2 regions of the Halomonas sp. HAL1 genome follow, and region 2 is predicted to be linked to the other one. Evidence: predicted binding sites of a transcription regulator. Region 2 holds the regulator's gene; the other holds the start of a gene.

What was found. The regulator PhoB, encoded in region 2, activates phosphate uptake and scavenging genes when phosphate is short. The targets are predictions, from matches to a motif close to TGTCATANNNNTGTCANA.
Region 1: a site for PhoB is predicted at 5,077-5,094, ahead of Q3Y66_RS13030 (DUF6482 family protein). Genes of this name have one in related genera too.

Annotation. Positions count from the first base shown of each region.
Region 1 covers NZ_CP130610.1:2,771,784-2,779,803, forward strand. The annotation lists gene Q3Y66_RS13010 (putative monovalent cation/H+ antiporter subunit A) at 1-1,183, opposite strand, end outside; gene hemH (ferrochelatase) at 1,421-2,500, opposite strand; gene Q3Y66_RS13020 (cryptochrome/photolyase family protein) at 2,644-4,230, shown strand; gene Q3Y66_RS13025 (thiol-disulfide oxidoreductase DCC family protein) at 4,240-4,638, shown strand; gene Q3Y66_RS13030 (DUF6482 family protein) at 4,676-4,978, opposite strand; gene Q3Y66_RS13035 (hypothetical protein) at 5,222-5,515, opposite strand; gene dnaB (replicative DNA helicase) at 5,638-7,026, opposite strand; gene rplI (50S ribosomal protein L9) at 7,329-7,775, opposite strand; gene Q3Y66_RS13050 (hypothetical protein) at 7,791-8,020, opposite strand, start outside.
Region 2 covers NZ_CP130610.1:4,144,476-4,152,495, forward strand. The annotation lists gene Q3Y66_RS19275 (hypothetical protein) at 202-504, opposite strand; gene Q3Y66_RS19280 (IS30 family transposase) at 913-1,932, opposite strand; gene Q3Y66_RS19285 (hypothetical protein) at 2,303-2,617, opposite strand; gene phoR (phosphate regulon sensor histidine kinase PhoR) at 2,928-4,214, opposite strand; gene phoB (phosphate regulon transcriptional regulator PhoB) at 4,217-4,906, opposite strand; gene ubiA (4-hydroxybenzoate octaprenyltransferase) at 5,014-5,907, opposite strand; gene Q3Y66_RS19305 (chorismate lyase) at 5,943-6,566, opposite strand; gene Q3Y66_RS19310 (NAD(P)/FAD-dependent oxidoreductase) at 6,605-7,825, shown strand; gene Q3Y66_RS19315 (HU family DNA-binding protein) at 7,952-8,020, shown strand, end outside.

The sequences.
Region 1 (8,020 bases), 1.4 Mb from region 2:
ACTCAAGCATTAGCTCCTTACCGATAAAGCCAAACAGCGGCGGAACCCCTGCAAGTGAAAGCGCCGCTACCAATGCGATCATCGCCGTTACTGGCATTAACGAGCGCAGCCCGCCCATCTGCGTCACGTCTTTGGTACCGGTTTCATGATCAAGAATACCGGCGACCATAAACAGCGCGCCCTTGTACAGGGAGTGCGCTAGCAGAAAAGTGACAAAAGCGGTCATCGCATATTCAGTGCCAATACCCAACAACATTGTCAGCGTACCCAACGCCATGATGGTCGAGTAAGCGAGCAGCTTTTTGATATTCGTATGGTGAATCGCTAGGAACGCGCCGGTCAGCATTGTCGTCGCCCCAACAACGGACAAAATACCGACCCACATCGCCGTTCCACCAAGCTCTGGGTGTAAGCGAGCCAGTAGATAAATGCCCGCTTTCACCATCGTGGCGGAGTGAAGGTAGGCAGAGACCGGCGTAGGTGCGGCCATGGCGTTGGGCAGCCAGAAGTGGAACGGAAACTGAGCCGATTTGGTAAACGCCCCAAGCAGCAAACAGATCAGCATGGGTGTGTAGAGTGCATGCTCACGCAAGTCGGCTTCCTGGCTAAGGATCTCCGCCAGCGACCAGCTATCGCTCGCAATCCCCAACAATACCAGGCCCACCATTAATGCTAAGCCACCGGCCACCGTGACGAACAGGCCCTGACGGGCAGACTTACGTGCTTCAATATCGGCGTGATTAAAACCGATCAGTAAATAGGAGGTAATACTGGTCAGTTCCCAGAAAATAAACAGTGTAAATAGCCCGTCCGCTAACACCAGCCCTAGCATTGAGACCATAAAGGCGACGAGTGCAATATGAAAACGTGCGATATCGGGATGATCTTTTAAGTAACCACCGGCATACACCAGCACGCAGGCGCCCATGACGGTGATCAATAGCCCAAATAGAAGTGACAAACCATCCAGCAGGAAAGTAAGGCTGATACCCAGGGAAGGCACCCACTGCCACTCCAACAGCAAGCTGCCGTTCTCAATGATTTCAGGGGCTTGTAGTAACAGCCAGGCCGCTAACCCTGCTGGGAAAAGCGCCAGTACAAGACTGGTGCGATGCCCAAACCAACGATGCAGTAGCGGTGACGACGCGGCCAGCAAAAACCCCATTAAAACGGCAAGTTGCATCTGGCGAAATCTCCTGAAAAATGAAAGGCTCACCTTGGAGGTTGAGGCGAATACCCAGGCATCATGCCCTGTCACTGGCATGCCAGCGTTGAAGTAGTGTGATTCTAAAGTTGTACACCTTATAACAGGTGGTTTTGACTGACCAGTCAAACGCTTAAACGCAAACAGCCGCTGGCGAAAAAAAACTCGTCTGCGGCTGTTGTCAAGAAATGACTATAGCAAATAAGGTGTTACACGTTAGGCAATAGACAACCAACCCGCTAATTCATTATTGATTACTCTTAGTAGCGCTTCGATATGGTCGTCGCGATCATTCAGGCAAGGAATGTAGCTAAACGTCTCTCCGCCCGCTTCCATAAAGCTATCGCGAATCTCCTCTTCGATCTCTTCCAGGGTTTCGACACAATCTGACGAGAAAGCCGGCGACATAATCGCAATATGTTTATGCCCCTGCTTGGCAAGCTCCGCTACATGCTTGACGGTTTGCGGGCCAACCCACTTTTCAGGGCCAAACTGTGACTGGAAGGCGGTATCGACCTCCTCTTTGCTGAAACCAAGCTTCTCACGCAGCAAACGAGTGGTTTTCTGGCACTGGCAGTGGTAAGGGTCTCCCTCCATCAAGTAACGCTCGGGCACCCCATGGTAGCTCGCGACAAGCTTGGTGGGCCGGGTCGCAAAACCGTCATAGGCTTCTTGTACCGAGTTAGCCAACGCCTGAACATAGGCAGGATGGTCGAAATACGCGGGCACTGTGCGAATGTATGGCTGCCACTTCATTTTCATCAACGTACGAAATGCTTCGTCGTTAGCCGTTGCCGTTGTAGGAGAACCGTACTGAGGGTAGAGGGGGAAAAAGACGATTTTTTCACAGCCCTTCTCTTTCATTCGGGTCAACACGCTTTTAGTAGAAGGGTTGCCATAGCGCATGCAAAAATCGACTTCGACATCGTCACCATAGAGTGCTTTCAGCCGCGCCGTCATTTTTTCGGTTTGAGCCCGGGTAGTGGTTAGCAGCGGGCTTTCGTTTTTTTCGTTATTCCAAATACTGCGGTACGCCTTACCCGACGAAAAAGGACGCTTAGTCAAAATAATCAACTGCAGCAGTGGCTGCCATTTCCAACCGGCATAGTCGACCACGCGCTTATCGGACAGGAACTCACTCAAGTAGCGACGCATTGACCAGTAGTCGGTGGCATCCGGTGTTCCCAAGTTCGCGAGCACAACACCGACCTTGGCACGCGGCACCGACGGGTGATCACTAGGTGCATGGGCCAACCGACCCTCGCCCGGTTGATCCTTGACGACATTTTCGGTCATTACACTTGCTCCTGGAAAATAACGGTGTCACTGATCACTAATACAATTTATGAATACCAGAGGGCTAAATCCTATCACTTTTCGGCAAAGCGGCGGCATAAAGTTATACTATTGACATCATTTGTATAACTACAGGCCAACTCATGTCTAAGCCTCTGCTTCTAGTACTCGGCGACCAGCTCTCTTTTTCACTCACAACGCTGCAAGAAGCCCCCACCAATGCGGTCGTTGCTCTGTGCGAAGTCGCTGAAGAAGCACGCTATGTGCCTCATCATATTCACAAAATCGCCCTTTTTTTGGCCGCCATGCGTCACTTTGCCCAGGCACTGCGTGATAAGGGTTTCCAAGTCCATTACAGCGCCCTGGATGATGCCGATAATTGCCACTCCCTCATTGAGGAAGCCGAGCGTATAGCCGCACAGTATGGCTGCGACGAGATACGCGTTGCGCGGCCTGGAGAGTGGCGGCTGTGGAAGACGATGCACCAGCGTGAAGACGCCACGATTCCCTGGCGGCTTCTTGAAGATGAGCGTTTTTTTACGACGCCCAGCGATTTTAGCCAGTGGGCAAGTGGCCGCAAACAGTTAAGACTTGAGTATTTTTACCGTGAACAGCGCAAGCGGACCGGATTCCTGATGGAGGGCGATGAGCCTGCTGGCGGCAAGTGGAATTTTGATCACGATAATCGCCAGCCCATCAAGTCAGCGCTTGAGTTTCCTGAGCTGCCACAACACCGCCAAGACAAGCTTACCCAAGACGCTCTGGCCGATGCGGAACGCCACTTTAGTGATCATATGGGCACACTGACGAACTTTAACCTTCCGGTGACCCGTAAGCAGGCATTAGTGGATCTTAAGCACTTTATGCAGCATGGATTGGCTCAGTTTGGCCGCTATCAGGATGCCATCAGCGATTCCGCACCCTATTTGTATCACTCGCGACTCTCTGCCGCGATGAACATCGGCCTACTGTCTCCTCATGAGGTTTGCGAAGCCGCAGAGCAGTGTTATTACACCGGTGAAGCCCCGATTAATGCGGTTGAAGGATTTATCCGTCAAATTCTTGGCTGGCGCGAATACGTGCGCGGGCTCTACTGGACACAGATGCCCAGCTACAAAAGCGCCAACCCACTAGGCTTTAAGCGCGAACTACCAGCCTTTTATTGGGACGCAGACACCGATATGCGGTGCCTAAATCGCGCCGTTCAAATGACCATCGACAATAGCTACGCCCATCATATTCAACGGCTAATGGTCACTGGCAACTTTGCCCTCCTCTGTGGCGTCAAACCGGAAGCTCTGTGCGATTGGTACTTAGCGGTTTATGCCGATGCCAGCGAGTGGGTGGAACTGCCTAATACCTTGGGCATGGTACTCCATGCCGATGGTGGCTTAATGGGCTCCAAGCCCTACTGTGCCTCGGGTAAATATATCGACAAAATGTCAGATCACTGCCAGCACTGCCGCTACTCGCCAAAACAGGTCATCGGCCCCAACGCCTGCCCTTTCAATAGCCTTTACTGGCATTTCCTTGAAGCCAATGCGGAGCGATTAAATAAAAACCCACGCATGAAGCTAATCTACGGCTCCCTGAGGCGCATGACCGATGAGAAGCGTGAAGCTATTCGCCAGCAGGCTGAAAACTTTTTATCACAACTGGAGACATCACCAGGCTACGGGCAATCCTGCCACACGGCAGGCTATGCAATATCCACAACCGAACGCCAATAAGGAATAACAATGAGCCGCTACTCACCACTGAAGGCATCGCTCCCTGTTACGCTGTTTCATGACGGCCACTGCCCTTTTTGTCAGCAAGAAGTGGCATGGCTTAAAAAGCATCGTCACCAGGAACGCATCGCACTGGTAGATATCCAGGCCAGTGACTTTAACGCTCAGGCGTACGGGCAGGAATTTAATGCGATGATGGGCCAACTTCATCTACAAGATAGCCAAGGAGAGTGGTATATCGGGATGGATGCCAGCCGTGCCCTCTATGCAGTGTTGGGCTACCGGCGGCTGGTGAAGATTTCATGCTTACCGGGTGTACGCGGCGTGATGAATGCCGGTTACCGTTATTTTGCCCGTCGTCGAATACGAATCGGGCGGTGGTGGGAAAAGCGTAAAGCTAAGAGTTAACGATTTATACGTGAAGCGTTTGGGTTAGCGCGTAAACTTAAAATACTAACGGCATACGCGATGTAAGCGGCTCGCTGTAATGAGCGTCACGACCAATTACTTCATCGTGAGGCACGTGCTGTACTAAGTAAGCGCGGTGAATGCCAGCCCGTTTGAGTTCCATATAGGCATCATCCAGCGAGCGAAATAGCATTGGCTTAGAACGCTGCATCAGCATATGGCGCTCGCCTTCAACATCTTCCAGCTCAACCTGATAAAAACGGCTACCCGAATGGGTAATCACGCGAATTTCAAAGTTGTCGTGGCTGGCGACAAACTGCTTAAGATCCTTCAGTTCCATGGTTCCCTCCTGTTATTTGTCTATGTCATCAAGTATGCCATCAGATATGGCATCAGGGCACAGCATGACTGCACCCTATGACGTTCCTGTTGCCCTGTTGTTGCAGTGTTGTGACATCCATTAAAAGATAGACTCACAATAGTGGGTTATTCAACAACTGATTTCTTAACCACTAATTTTCAACTACATTCGAGGGCAATAGCGCAAGAGAGTTCCTGACCGAAGCGTCAAGAAGTCGTTATTTTACTGGTATTCAGAAGGGTCGATGGCTTTGCCAAGTGAATTACGGTCAATCCAGTTGCCGCCTTTGGTCTCTTTGTAGCGAAACACGACCTTATCCCCCACCTTAACGGGCAGCTCTCCATCTTCGGTTTGATAGCTATACTTTTCCCCCTCCACGACCAAATGGTAGCGATAAAGGTCTGGCATACCTAACCATTCTTTGAAAGGCCCTTCACGCTCCAGTGCTTCAAGCTCACCGCGACCTTCTAGCTTAGGAAGACGCTGCCGATTACCGCGCCGAAATCCACCTGCCATTTGCTACTCCCGTTTATTTGCATATCATGGGTGGGGCATTATACGAGCTCGCTCCCCATCCTCAAGTGACTCATCACAAAGCTGGCTTTGAAACCGGTCTTCCCAAACCAGCCTGTAAAAACCTAGTCGCCGAATGCTTGACCGTAGCTATCCGGGGCCAAATCCTCGAAGCGGGTATATTTACCGATAAACGCCATGTGAACGGTGCCGATCGGGCCGTTACGCTGCTTACCAATAATTAACTCCGCGATACCTTGGTTATCGGGGTTATCTGGATTATAGACTTCATCGCGATAAACGAAGGCAATGACGTCCGCGTCCTGCTCAATGGCGCCCGACTCACGCAAATCCGACATGACTGGCCGTTTATTCGGACGCTGCTCCAACGAGCGGTTCAACTGGGAAAGTGCCACGACTGGACAATTAAACTCTTTCGCCAAGCCCTTCAACGAGCGCGAGATTTCAGAAATTTCACCGGTACGGTTTTCATTGAAGCCGGGGATCTGCATTAACTGAAGGTAATCGATCATCACCAGTGCAATATTGCCATGCTCACGCACCACCCGACGCAACCGTGAGCGCATCTCATTTGGCGATAAGGCCGCGGTATCATCGATAAACAGCTGTTTGTCTTTGAGCAGATTGACGGCGGAGGTTAAGCGCGGCCAATCCTCATCTTCCAACTGCCCGGTACGTACGCGGGTTTGGTCAATCCTACCCAGCGATGAGAGCATCCTCAGCATCAGGGATTCGGCGGGCATCTCCATAGAGAAGACCATGACCGGCTTGTCGCTGGAAATAACCGCATGCTCAACCAGGTTCATCGCGAAGGTGGTTTTACCCATGGAGGGACGACCTGCAATCACCACCATATCCGACGGTTGGAGACCAGTGGTCATCTCATCCAAGTCACGGAAACCGGTGGAAAGCCCGGTCATTTCACCTTTCAGGTTAAACAGCTCATCAATGCGATCAACGGCTTTGGTCAGCAAATCGCTCATACCGATAGGACCGCCGGTTTTAGGACGCTCCTCGGCAATCTGGAACACTAACCGTTCCGCTTCATTGAGCAATTCATCCGCCGGACGCCCTTGAGGGGAAAAAGCGCTATCGGCGATTTGGTTAGCAGCCCGGATCAATTTACGCAGCGTTGCCCGCTCACGCACGATATCGGCGTAGGCGCGAATATTACTGGCAGAGGGCGTGTTACGCGCAAGCTCGGCTAAAAACGCTAACCCACCGACCGTATCCAAGTGATCCCGCGCTTCCAGCGCTTCGGAAAGCGTTACCACGTCCAATGGCTGACCGGATTCAGCCAGATGAATCATCACGTTGAACACTAAACGGTGCTCATAACGGTAGAAATCATCCGCCACCAAGCGCTCTGAGACGTTATCCCAGGCTTGGTTATCCAGCATTAGCCCGCCTAATACCGACTGCTCCGCCTCCAGAGAGTGCGGCGGCAGTTTTAGCGCTGCCGTTTCTTTATCAGCAGAAGGCTGGTCCTGCATAGCGAGCTCCTTTAAATACTACAGCGTAGCCAATAATGAAGAGGGGTATCTTAGCCGGAGCGAGGACGTTCGACCACCGACATCACAGCCAATCTAGACATTGTCTGAAAAACGCCAAACCGTAATAGACCAGGCGGATTTATGACACTATCCAGCACTACCGTCTTGCAGCACAGGCGTCAGAAATAACAAAAGGCGCGGGTTTCCCCGCGCCTTTTGAGGCGTTCGTGCCAGTACAGTGAGTGACCAAGCACTAAATACTTACTTGGCACTTATCTCGTACTTAAGTAGCACTTACTTAATTACTCTGCAACTACTACTACACGTACAGTCGTATTCACTTCAGCGTGCAAGTGAATAGCAATGTCGTATTCGCCAGTTTGGCGAATCGGCCCTGTCGGCATACGCACTTCGCTCTTGGCAATATCGATGCCAGCAGAGGAAATGGCGTCAGCCAGGTCACGCGGACCAATAGAACCGAACAGCTTGCCTTCGTCGCCTGCTTTGGAAACCAAAGACAGCTCGATGTCGTTTAGCTGCTCAGCGCGCACTTCGGCTTCTGCCTTGCGCTCAGCGGCTTGCGCTTCGAGCTCAGCACGCTGTGCTTCAAACGCTTCGATGTTGTCTTTGGTGGCCGGTACGGCTAAGCCGTAAGGCACCAAGTAGTTACGACCATAACCAGGCTTCACGGTGACTTTGTCACCCAGGCCGCCCAGCTTACCAATGTTGTCGAGCAGAATGACTTCCATCTCGTAAACCTCTTGTCAGTTGCTGCGGGCAAGGCGTGCGCGAACGTTCGCGAATGTATCAATCAGCCCCAACAGCAGCACAATGAGAATCGTGGGCCAGGTCGTGATTAGCAGCACATAAAATGCTACCAGCCACAGCCCGTTCATCCCCTTTATTCCAATAAACCCATGCACTAACGCAACGCCAGCTACCAACAGCGGAATCCAACCAAGCATCGCCAGCGCGTGTGCGCCCAGCAGCATGC
Region 2 (8,020 bases):
GACACAATATCTGGACAATAACTAACGCTAGCTTCCTTTCCTTTTGCGGGACTCCAGCCTTGGAATTTAACCCTGACCAGCGTTTTGATTGTCGTTTGATTCATTCCTTGAATCGACCTATATCCCTATCGGTGTGACACGCTTCTGCGTGGTTAACTCACACCTCAATCGTAATACATTCCGCTTAATTGCAAACTTTTGTTACCAAGCGTTTCCATCGCCTACGTCATGCGTCAAATCTTTAGCGGTATATTCTGCTTGAACACTAGTACGCTGGGACTCTGCCTTAATAACATTAGGGCGATCACCTACGTCGTACATCAAATCAGATGGGGTAAAATCTGCTTGTTCATGTGTGTGCTGTGATTGAGCCTGAATTGGTTCATCATTAACAGACAGATCTTGATTAGCTTTGATGGAAAAATTTGCGAATGCAACTGGGCTCGCCAGCAAACCGAATGCAAGTCCTACAACAGCTGATTTTTTAACAAGGACGTTAAACATAGTTAATTACTCCAAATGACTGCTTAATACCGCTGAAGTGAAGAAAGAAGGGCCTGCTGGCTTGCTTCTCTCTGCGGTGACCTCACTGCCCTGATAAAGCACATACAGTGCCAACTTCTACTAAATTTAATAAAATTAAACAAAAACAATTACTTATTTATTATTGTTTGCGCACAATATTAAGCCACTAAAAACAAAACCGCGCAAAATACATGTGCACAAATGACACATGCGCAAAATTGTCTGTGCCTTTATGGCACACTTATCCTCAAACGCTAATGTTAGAAATTACTTTTAAAGCTAACCTCATCGCGCCGGTCTACGTTATCGAGTAATAGACTACTCATGGATGAAAGGGTCGAGAATAGCTCTCGATATGCACGGTGGATGCAGTCTCTGAGTGCAACGCTACTTAATGAATGGCTGGTGGGCTTTCTTGGTGTTCGCCAATATTTCGCCCAGCACTTCAACTGGGCACCTGAAGTCAAAGCGCTTTCGAGGCCGCATATTCAGCTGTAATGCAATGGCATCAAGTTCCTCTTGGGTGTGGTGCGACAGATCCGTCCCTTTCGGTAAATACTGCCGTATCAAGCCATTGATGTTTTCATTGCTACCGCGTTGCCATGGGCTGTGAGGGTCACAAAAGTAGATTGCAACACCCGTTGCTTGGGTAATCTGTGCATGCTTCGCCATTTCTCGGCCTTGGTCATACGTCATGCTCTTGCGTGCGGCTAGTGGCATTCGGTTGAGTGCTGCGCTAAATCCCTCAACAGCTGAGGTCGCTGTGGCGTCATGTAATTTGGCGAGGATGACGTAGCCACTGCTGAGTTCAACTAACGTGCCGACGGCAGAGGCATTGTTCTTACCTTTGATTAAATCGCCCTCCCAGTGGCCTGGCATTTCGCGCTTCTCTATCTCCGGTGGACGAAGGTGAATGCTCACCATGTCGGGTATTTGGCCACGGCGATCGACCTGACCACGGCGAGGCTTACGGGTCGATTTGCCTTGGCGCAGGCAGTGAATCAACTCTTTCTTAAGCTGGCCCACAGGCAAGGCGTAAATGGCGTTGTAGACCGTCTCACGGCAGACGTAAGCATCTTCAAAACTGGGCGTCATCATGCGTTTGAGCTTGCCTGCTATTTGTTCTGGAGACAAGCGGTTGCGAAGCATATGAATGACCAGCTCAAAGCGTTCACTCCCCAACAGCAGCTTACGTTTTGGGCGACAAACCATGCGTCGAGCGCAGCGGTGCGTCTGCGCACTATGAGCACAGTAGGCACCTGACTGAGTTTGGTTGCGCCGTACTTCACGGCTGAGGGTAGACGGAGAACGCCTCAACATGTGAGCAATCTGGCGGAGCCTCATGCCTTGCCTGAGGCTTACCTGTATGGTGGCACGTTCTTCGATGCTGAGTTCTGAATAGGACATAAATCCAACACCTTACTAAAATTCTTAGGTGTTGCACTCAGTTTCTGCGGCCAAGCACTCAAAAAGGTAGGTAGGTAGGTAGGTAGGTAGGTAGGTAGGTAAAAATAGCGAAATGCCCACAAAAAGCAGGCAGAAAAAAATTAGACCCCGACTGGCGAGGCCCGATATCAGAATAGACTATAGGTAATAACTAACGTTAGCTTCCACTCCTTGTGCGGGACTCCAACCTTGGAATTAACCCTGACTAACGTTTGATTTCCTAGTGATTCATCCTTGAACCTGAAAAGCATCCTTGCCTTTGTAACATCCTGTCAATCACCCTTTCATCCGTTGAAAGGACATTCTTTGATATCTAAATGATAATTAACAATTAGCTACCGCTGTTTTCTTCTACAAGCTCATCGTCGTCATACTCAGCATCATCTGAGTGACCGCTTGACTGAGGATCCATGTCGCTGGCTTCATCACCTTCGTCATGGGTTAAATCATTAGTCATGTCTTTGGTATTATGACCGTCTGAACTATCAGTACCTTGGGGATCCATTGGTTGCTCTTCAGCTGTAATTCCCTGATTTTCATCAATAGCTGAATTTTCATCTGTTTGAGCAAATGCTAACGGGCTTGCCATCAAACCAAAAGATACACCTAAAATGCCAGCTTTCTTGAGTAAATCCTTGGACATCATATTCCACCTCCGATCGCTGTTTATTACCGCTTGGTTAAGAAAGAAGGGCTTATTATAAAAGCCAGCATTTCCTGCGGTCGTCTTCCTTATCTTTAACAATGCAGCGGGCATGCCAAATGCCAAAAAACAGGATAAAGCAATTAAAAATCAATGTATTAATTAAAACAAGCCAAGCTGTAGCGTTCTGTTAAAATAGAAATACCAAGCTTAAAAGCTGTGTAAAAATGGCACATGAGTAAACTCTTACCAACCTTACATGCCAATATTACACACCTTTACAGGTATGGTGCGAGAGGTCGCTTACGGAGCCCTATACAAGACGTGAAGCGGGAAATGAGCAGCGAAAAAGCGCCCCTTTACCCGGGTGGGATTCAATCTGTAATTGCGCATCGTGGCGTAATAGTACGTGCTTAACGATCGCCAAGCCTAAGCCCGTGCCGCCAGTTGCGGTGCTACGGCCTTTATCGACACGGTAAAAACGTTCGGTTAGTCGGGGAATATGGACGGGATCGATGCCTTCACCATTGTCTTCCACATCAATACAGCCGCCGCCAGTCGCGCTAGCTTTCCAGCGTAAGGTGATGTGGCTACCTGCTGGCGTATAGCGAACGGCATTGAAGGCGAGGTTAGAGATGGCGCTACGAATCTCCTGTTCACTACCCAGCAGGCGTGCATCGCTTTCAAGCGCGACAGTAATGGTATGACGCTGATTCGACAGCGCCAGCGCATCATCACAGATGCTTTGTAGCAAAGGCCCTAGCGACAGCGGATGGTGATCTTTCCCCCCCTGGTCGATTTCTAACCGAGAGAGCAGCAATAGATCATTGACCAGGTTTTGCATTCGCTGCGTCTGTTCCTGCATCTGGTTGATGCTTTTGCCCAAACGCGGAGGCAACTGGTCAGCAATATCGCTGTAGGTTTCCAGATAGCCGGAAAGGACGGTTAGCGGCGTGCGCAGCTCGTGAGAGACGTTGGCAACAAAGTCGCGCCGCATCTGTTCCAGGCGATGCAAGCGCGTGATATCCCGGGCCATTACCAGCCGTTCATCGTCACCGTACAGGGTAATTTGATACTGCAGGATTCGACGCTCGTCAATCGGCGATGTCAGCGTTAGCGGCTCGCCATACTCCCGCGCATTGAAGTAGCGGATGAAACTTGGCTCGCGCAGTAGGTTGGTAATGTGCTGACCACGATCATGGGCAGTTTGTAGCCCTAGCATGTTCGTTGCAGCGCTGTTCCACCACTCTAGATCACCGTGGCGGTCGAGCATGACCACACTGTCACGCATCGCTTCAGACGACTCTTGAATACGGGCCAAGGTAGCACGCAGCCGACTTTGCGTTATACGCTGGCTTTTCTGATAGCGGTATAAACGATCAAACAATTCACCCCACATACCGTGAGCGGCAGGCGGCTCATCGTGAGGATGTAGGGTTAGCCATAAATAAAGTTCGCGTAGCTGCCGCAAGTGATAAAACAGACATACTGCAAGCCCTGCCGCAAGCCCTAGCCCTGCTGAGCCCAATAACCAGCCTAAACAAGTACCCAGTGTGGCCAGCCACGCTAGACGCCACAGTTCACGGCTCCATAGGCGCACATTTACACCCGTGCAGAGAAACGGTATCCGGTACCCCGAACCGTTTGAATCAGGTTTTGATGCACATCGCCCAGCGCTTTTCGTAAGCGTCGAATATGCACATCGACCGTACGCTCTTCGACATACACATTACCACCCCATACTTGGTCAAGCAGTTGGCTACGTGTGTAAGCGCGCTCTTGATGGGTCATAAAAAACTGCAGCAGACGATACTCGGTCGGACCCATTTCCAACGCTTTACCGTGAGCGCTTACCCGGTGGCTTACCGGATCAAGCAACAGGCCATTAATCTCAATCGGGTCCTCAACGCCACGCGGTGTCGCACGACGCAGCACCGCTTTCAGCCGTGCCACCAATTCGCGTGGAGAAAAAGGCTTGGTGATGTAATCATCGGCACCGGCTTCAAGCCCTTGGATCTTATTATCCTCTTCGCCTTTAGCGGTCAGCATAATAATCGGGATCTCGGCGGTAGCTTCTTCGCGCTTCAAACGCCTAGCCAGCTCAATACCGCTGGTGCCAGGCATCATCCAGTCAAGCAGCAATAAATCAGGTTGGTGGTCAACCACCATGGCATGAGCATCCTGGGCGTTATCTGCTTCGAGCACACGGTAGTCAGCCATTTCCAGCGCTACCGCGATCATCTCGCGAATCGACGATTCATCATCGACAATCAGAACGGTTTTGGCGGTCATACCAGAGCCTCACGGTGTGCAAAAAAGCCAGTTCAAAGAAAAACAGTTCAATGACATGTCAGTGACGATAACACCATGACTTGATGACAGTTACATGACAATGGCAGTTACTGACCCGCCGCAGGCCACCAACTTAGCGCAATACCAGTAAAAATCAGCAGCCCCGACCAGTGATTATTCAGAAACGCCTGGAAACAGGGATCCCGCTCCTGATAACGAATTAAGCGCTGCTGATGCAGGAAAGTTGCCGCCATTGCAGCGAGCCCTAGCCAAAAGAACCCACCTAACCCGACCCGCCAGCCTACCCATGCCAGCAACCCCAGGGTGGCTACCTGGAGTAGGCCGATTATCAGGCGATCCGCGTCGCCAAACAGCACGGCTGTCGATTTAATGCCAATTTTTAAATCATCGTCGCGATCGACCATGGCGTATTGCGTGTCGTATGCCACCGTCCATAGCACGTTTGCACAGAAAAGCAGCCATGCTTCCAACGGCACATGGCCCAGCACGGCGCCAAAGGCCATTGGAATTGCCCATGAGAATGCCGCCCCCAGCACCACCTGGGGAAAATGGGTATAACGCTTCATGAACGGGTAAATAACTGCCAGAAATACCCCGCCCAGCGAGAGCAGCACCGTAAACCAATTAGTCAGTAGCACCAGAATAAACGCTGCGGCCACCAAACCAATAAACAGCAATTGAGCCTCGGTTTCGCTGATTCGACCTGTGGCGAGCGGGCGATGCTTAGTGCGTTTCACATGGCCATCGAAATGGCGATCTGCATAATCGTTCACCACGCAGCCAGCCGCGCGCATGACGTAAACACCGGCCACAAAAATCAGCAGCACATCACGGCCGGGTACCCCTTCAGCGGCAATCCACAGCGCCCAAAGCGTCGGCCACATCAACAGCCAAGTGCCAATGGGTCGATCCAAACGCATCAGCTGTATAAAATCTGCCACGCGAGCCCATCCCTTCGGCCGCAACAGTGAACGATCCATGCTTACCTCACGAAAAATAAGATGCAGGCGCTAGCCTAGCGCGATGGCAGATCAAGGTCATCCGCCATCGCACGCAAAAAATACTCCTGCACCAATAACGACAGCCCACCGTGATTACCGCCGTGATAAAACACTGAACGTCGGCCCCAGGTACAGTCACTTTCGATACCGTTCATACGAGCAAATAAGGAGGATTGGGTAGTGGCCTCAAGCGGCCCGCGAATTAAACCTGGCTGACGAAATAACCAACTGCCTAGCGAGCGCTCACCTAACCCTTCCAAACGCTGGCCCTTTAACTGAGTAAGCGGGGCGACGGAGCGCGCCACCACCCACGGCGTTTCATCCAAGCACAGCGCGACTTCACGCAGCCATGCATAGCGTTTGGGAGCAATGCCCAACGCCCGTGCCTCATCCGCTCGCGGCCAGCCTACGCCCTGGCGTAGCAGTCGAACGCGAAACTGCTTTTCACCTCCTGCGGCTATTAAGCGGGCGGTTAATGAGTCGGTTGAGGCAACCCACTGCCACCAGGAAGTACTCATGGCAGGTCGCGCCGCATCAACGGGCCGCCAGCGCGAAAAGTGAGGAGTTTGCCGAAAAGCTGCAGGCGTCACCAAGTTCTCCAGGGCAATAAACGGGTCGGCTAGTGTAACATGCAGCACTAACAGGCTTTTGTTTCAGCGACTTTTTTGGTGTCTGCATGCCCACCTCACAACCAGAGCTCTCTTCATCCCACGCTGCGCTGGTCATTATTGGCACGGGAATGGCCGGGATTGGCTTAGCCCGGGCACTGCGCCGTCTCGGTGACCAGCGGTCAATCACGTTGATTAGTGCTGACAGCGGTGACGATTACAGCAAACCGTTACTCTCCACCGGCTTCGCTAAAGGCCTAGCGCCCAACAAACTGGCCCAGCGAAACGCTGCCGAGCTGGGCGATGAGTTAAACGCCCGCATCATTACCCACACCCCCGTGGCGGCACTGGATGTGGATAACCGGACACTGCTTCTCGACGCTGGACAAGCGCCCAACTATGAAAAACTAAGCTCTTCAAAACTAAGCTACGAAACACTGGTATTAGCCACCGGCGCTGCCCCCAGGATGCCGTTCAGCATCGACCCCAGCGTAGCCCCACGCTGCTTCACCATTAATGACCTAGACGACTACCGACGCTTTCATCAGGCGTTAGGCCAAGGCTCAGCAAGGGTGGCGATTGTTGGCGCCGGGCTGGTCGGCTGTGAATTTGCTAATGACCTGCACGCCGGAGGTCATCACGTCAGTGTCATAGCGCCTGAAGCTACGCTACTGCCCCGCCTGCTGCCCACGCCACTGGGCAACGCCCTGGGCGATGCCTTCAATGAGGCAGGCATCCGACTCTGCTTAGGCCGCACGATAGATTCACTAACACTCAGCAGCGGTGATGACATCGTATTACGGTTGGATAACGGCGAGGCTATCAGCGCCGATCTCGTACTAATGGCAACTGGCCTAACACCGCGTACGGCGCTTGCCGAAGCCGCGGGTCTTAACGTATCGCCGAGCGGCATACAAGTTGACCGCCAACTGCGTACTTCACACCCCGATATTTACGCCCTGGGCGATGTCGCCTGCGTCGATGGCGTTAACGCCATGTACGTGCAGCCGCTGCAAGCGAGCGCCAAGGCATTGGCGGCAACGCTTGCGGGCACTCCCACGTCGGTCAGCTTTGGCGCTTGGCCAATAGTCGTTAAAACACCCCTGCTGCCAGTGGTAGCCTACCCGCCAACCACCCCACCTGAACGCTGGCGAATTGAAGGCGAAGGTGGCGATATCAGTGCGTTAGCCGAAAATAAAGACGGACGTTTGATTGGTTTTGCGTTGACAGGGGGCTGCGTGAGAAGGAAAGTGGAGCTTTCCAGAGCAGCACCTACGCTGCTAGGCTGATTTTCGTCGCGTTCACGACTAGGCTAGAGAAGCTACCTAGTGCTAATGACGCGCCCAACAACCTGCATTTGCTTTACGCTCGATTCTTTAACAAAAGTTCGATTGTTTACTAAAGGGAGATTTCTTATGCGCAAACCTGAACTCGCTGCTGCCATCGCTGAAAGTGCCGACCTGTCAAAAGACAAAGCAGGCCAA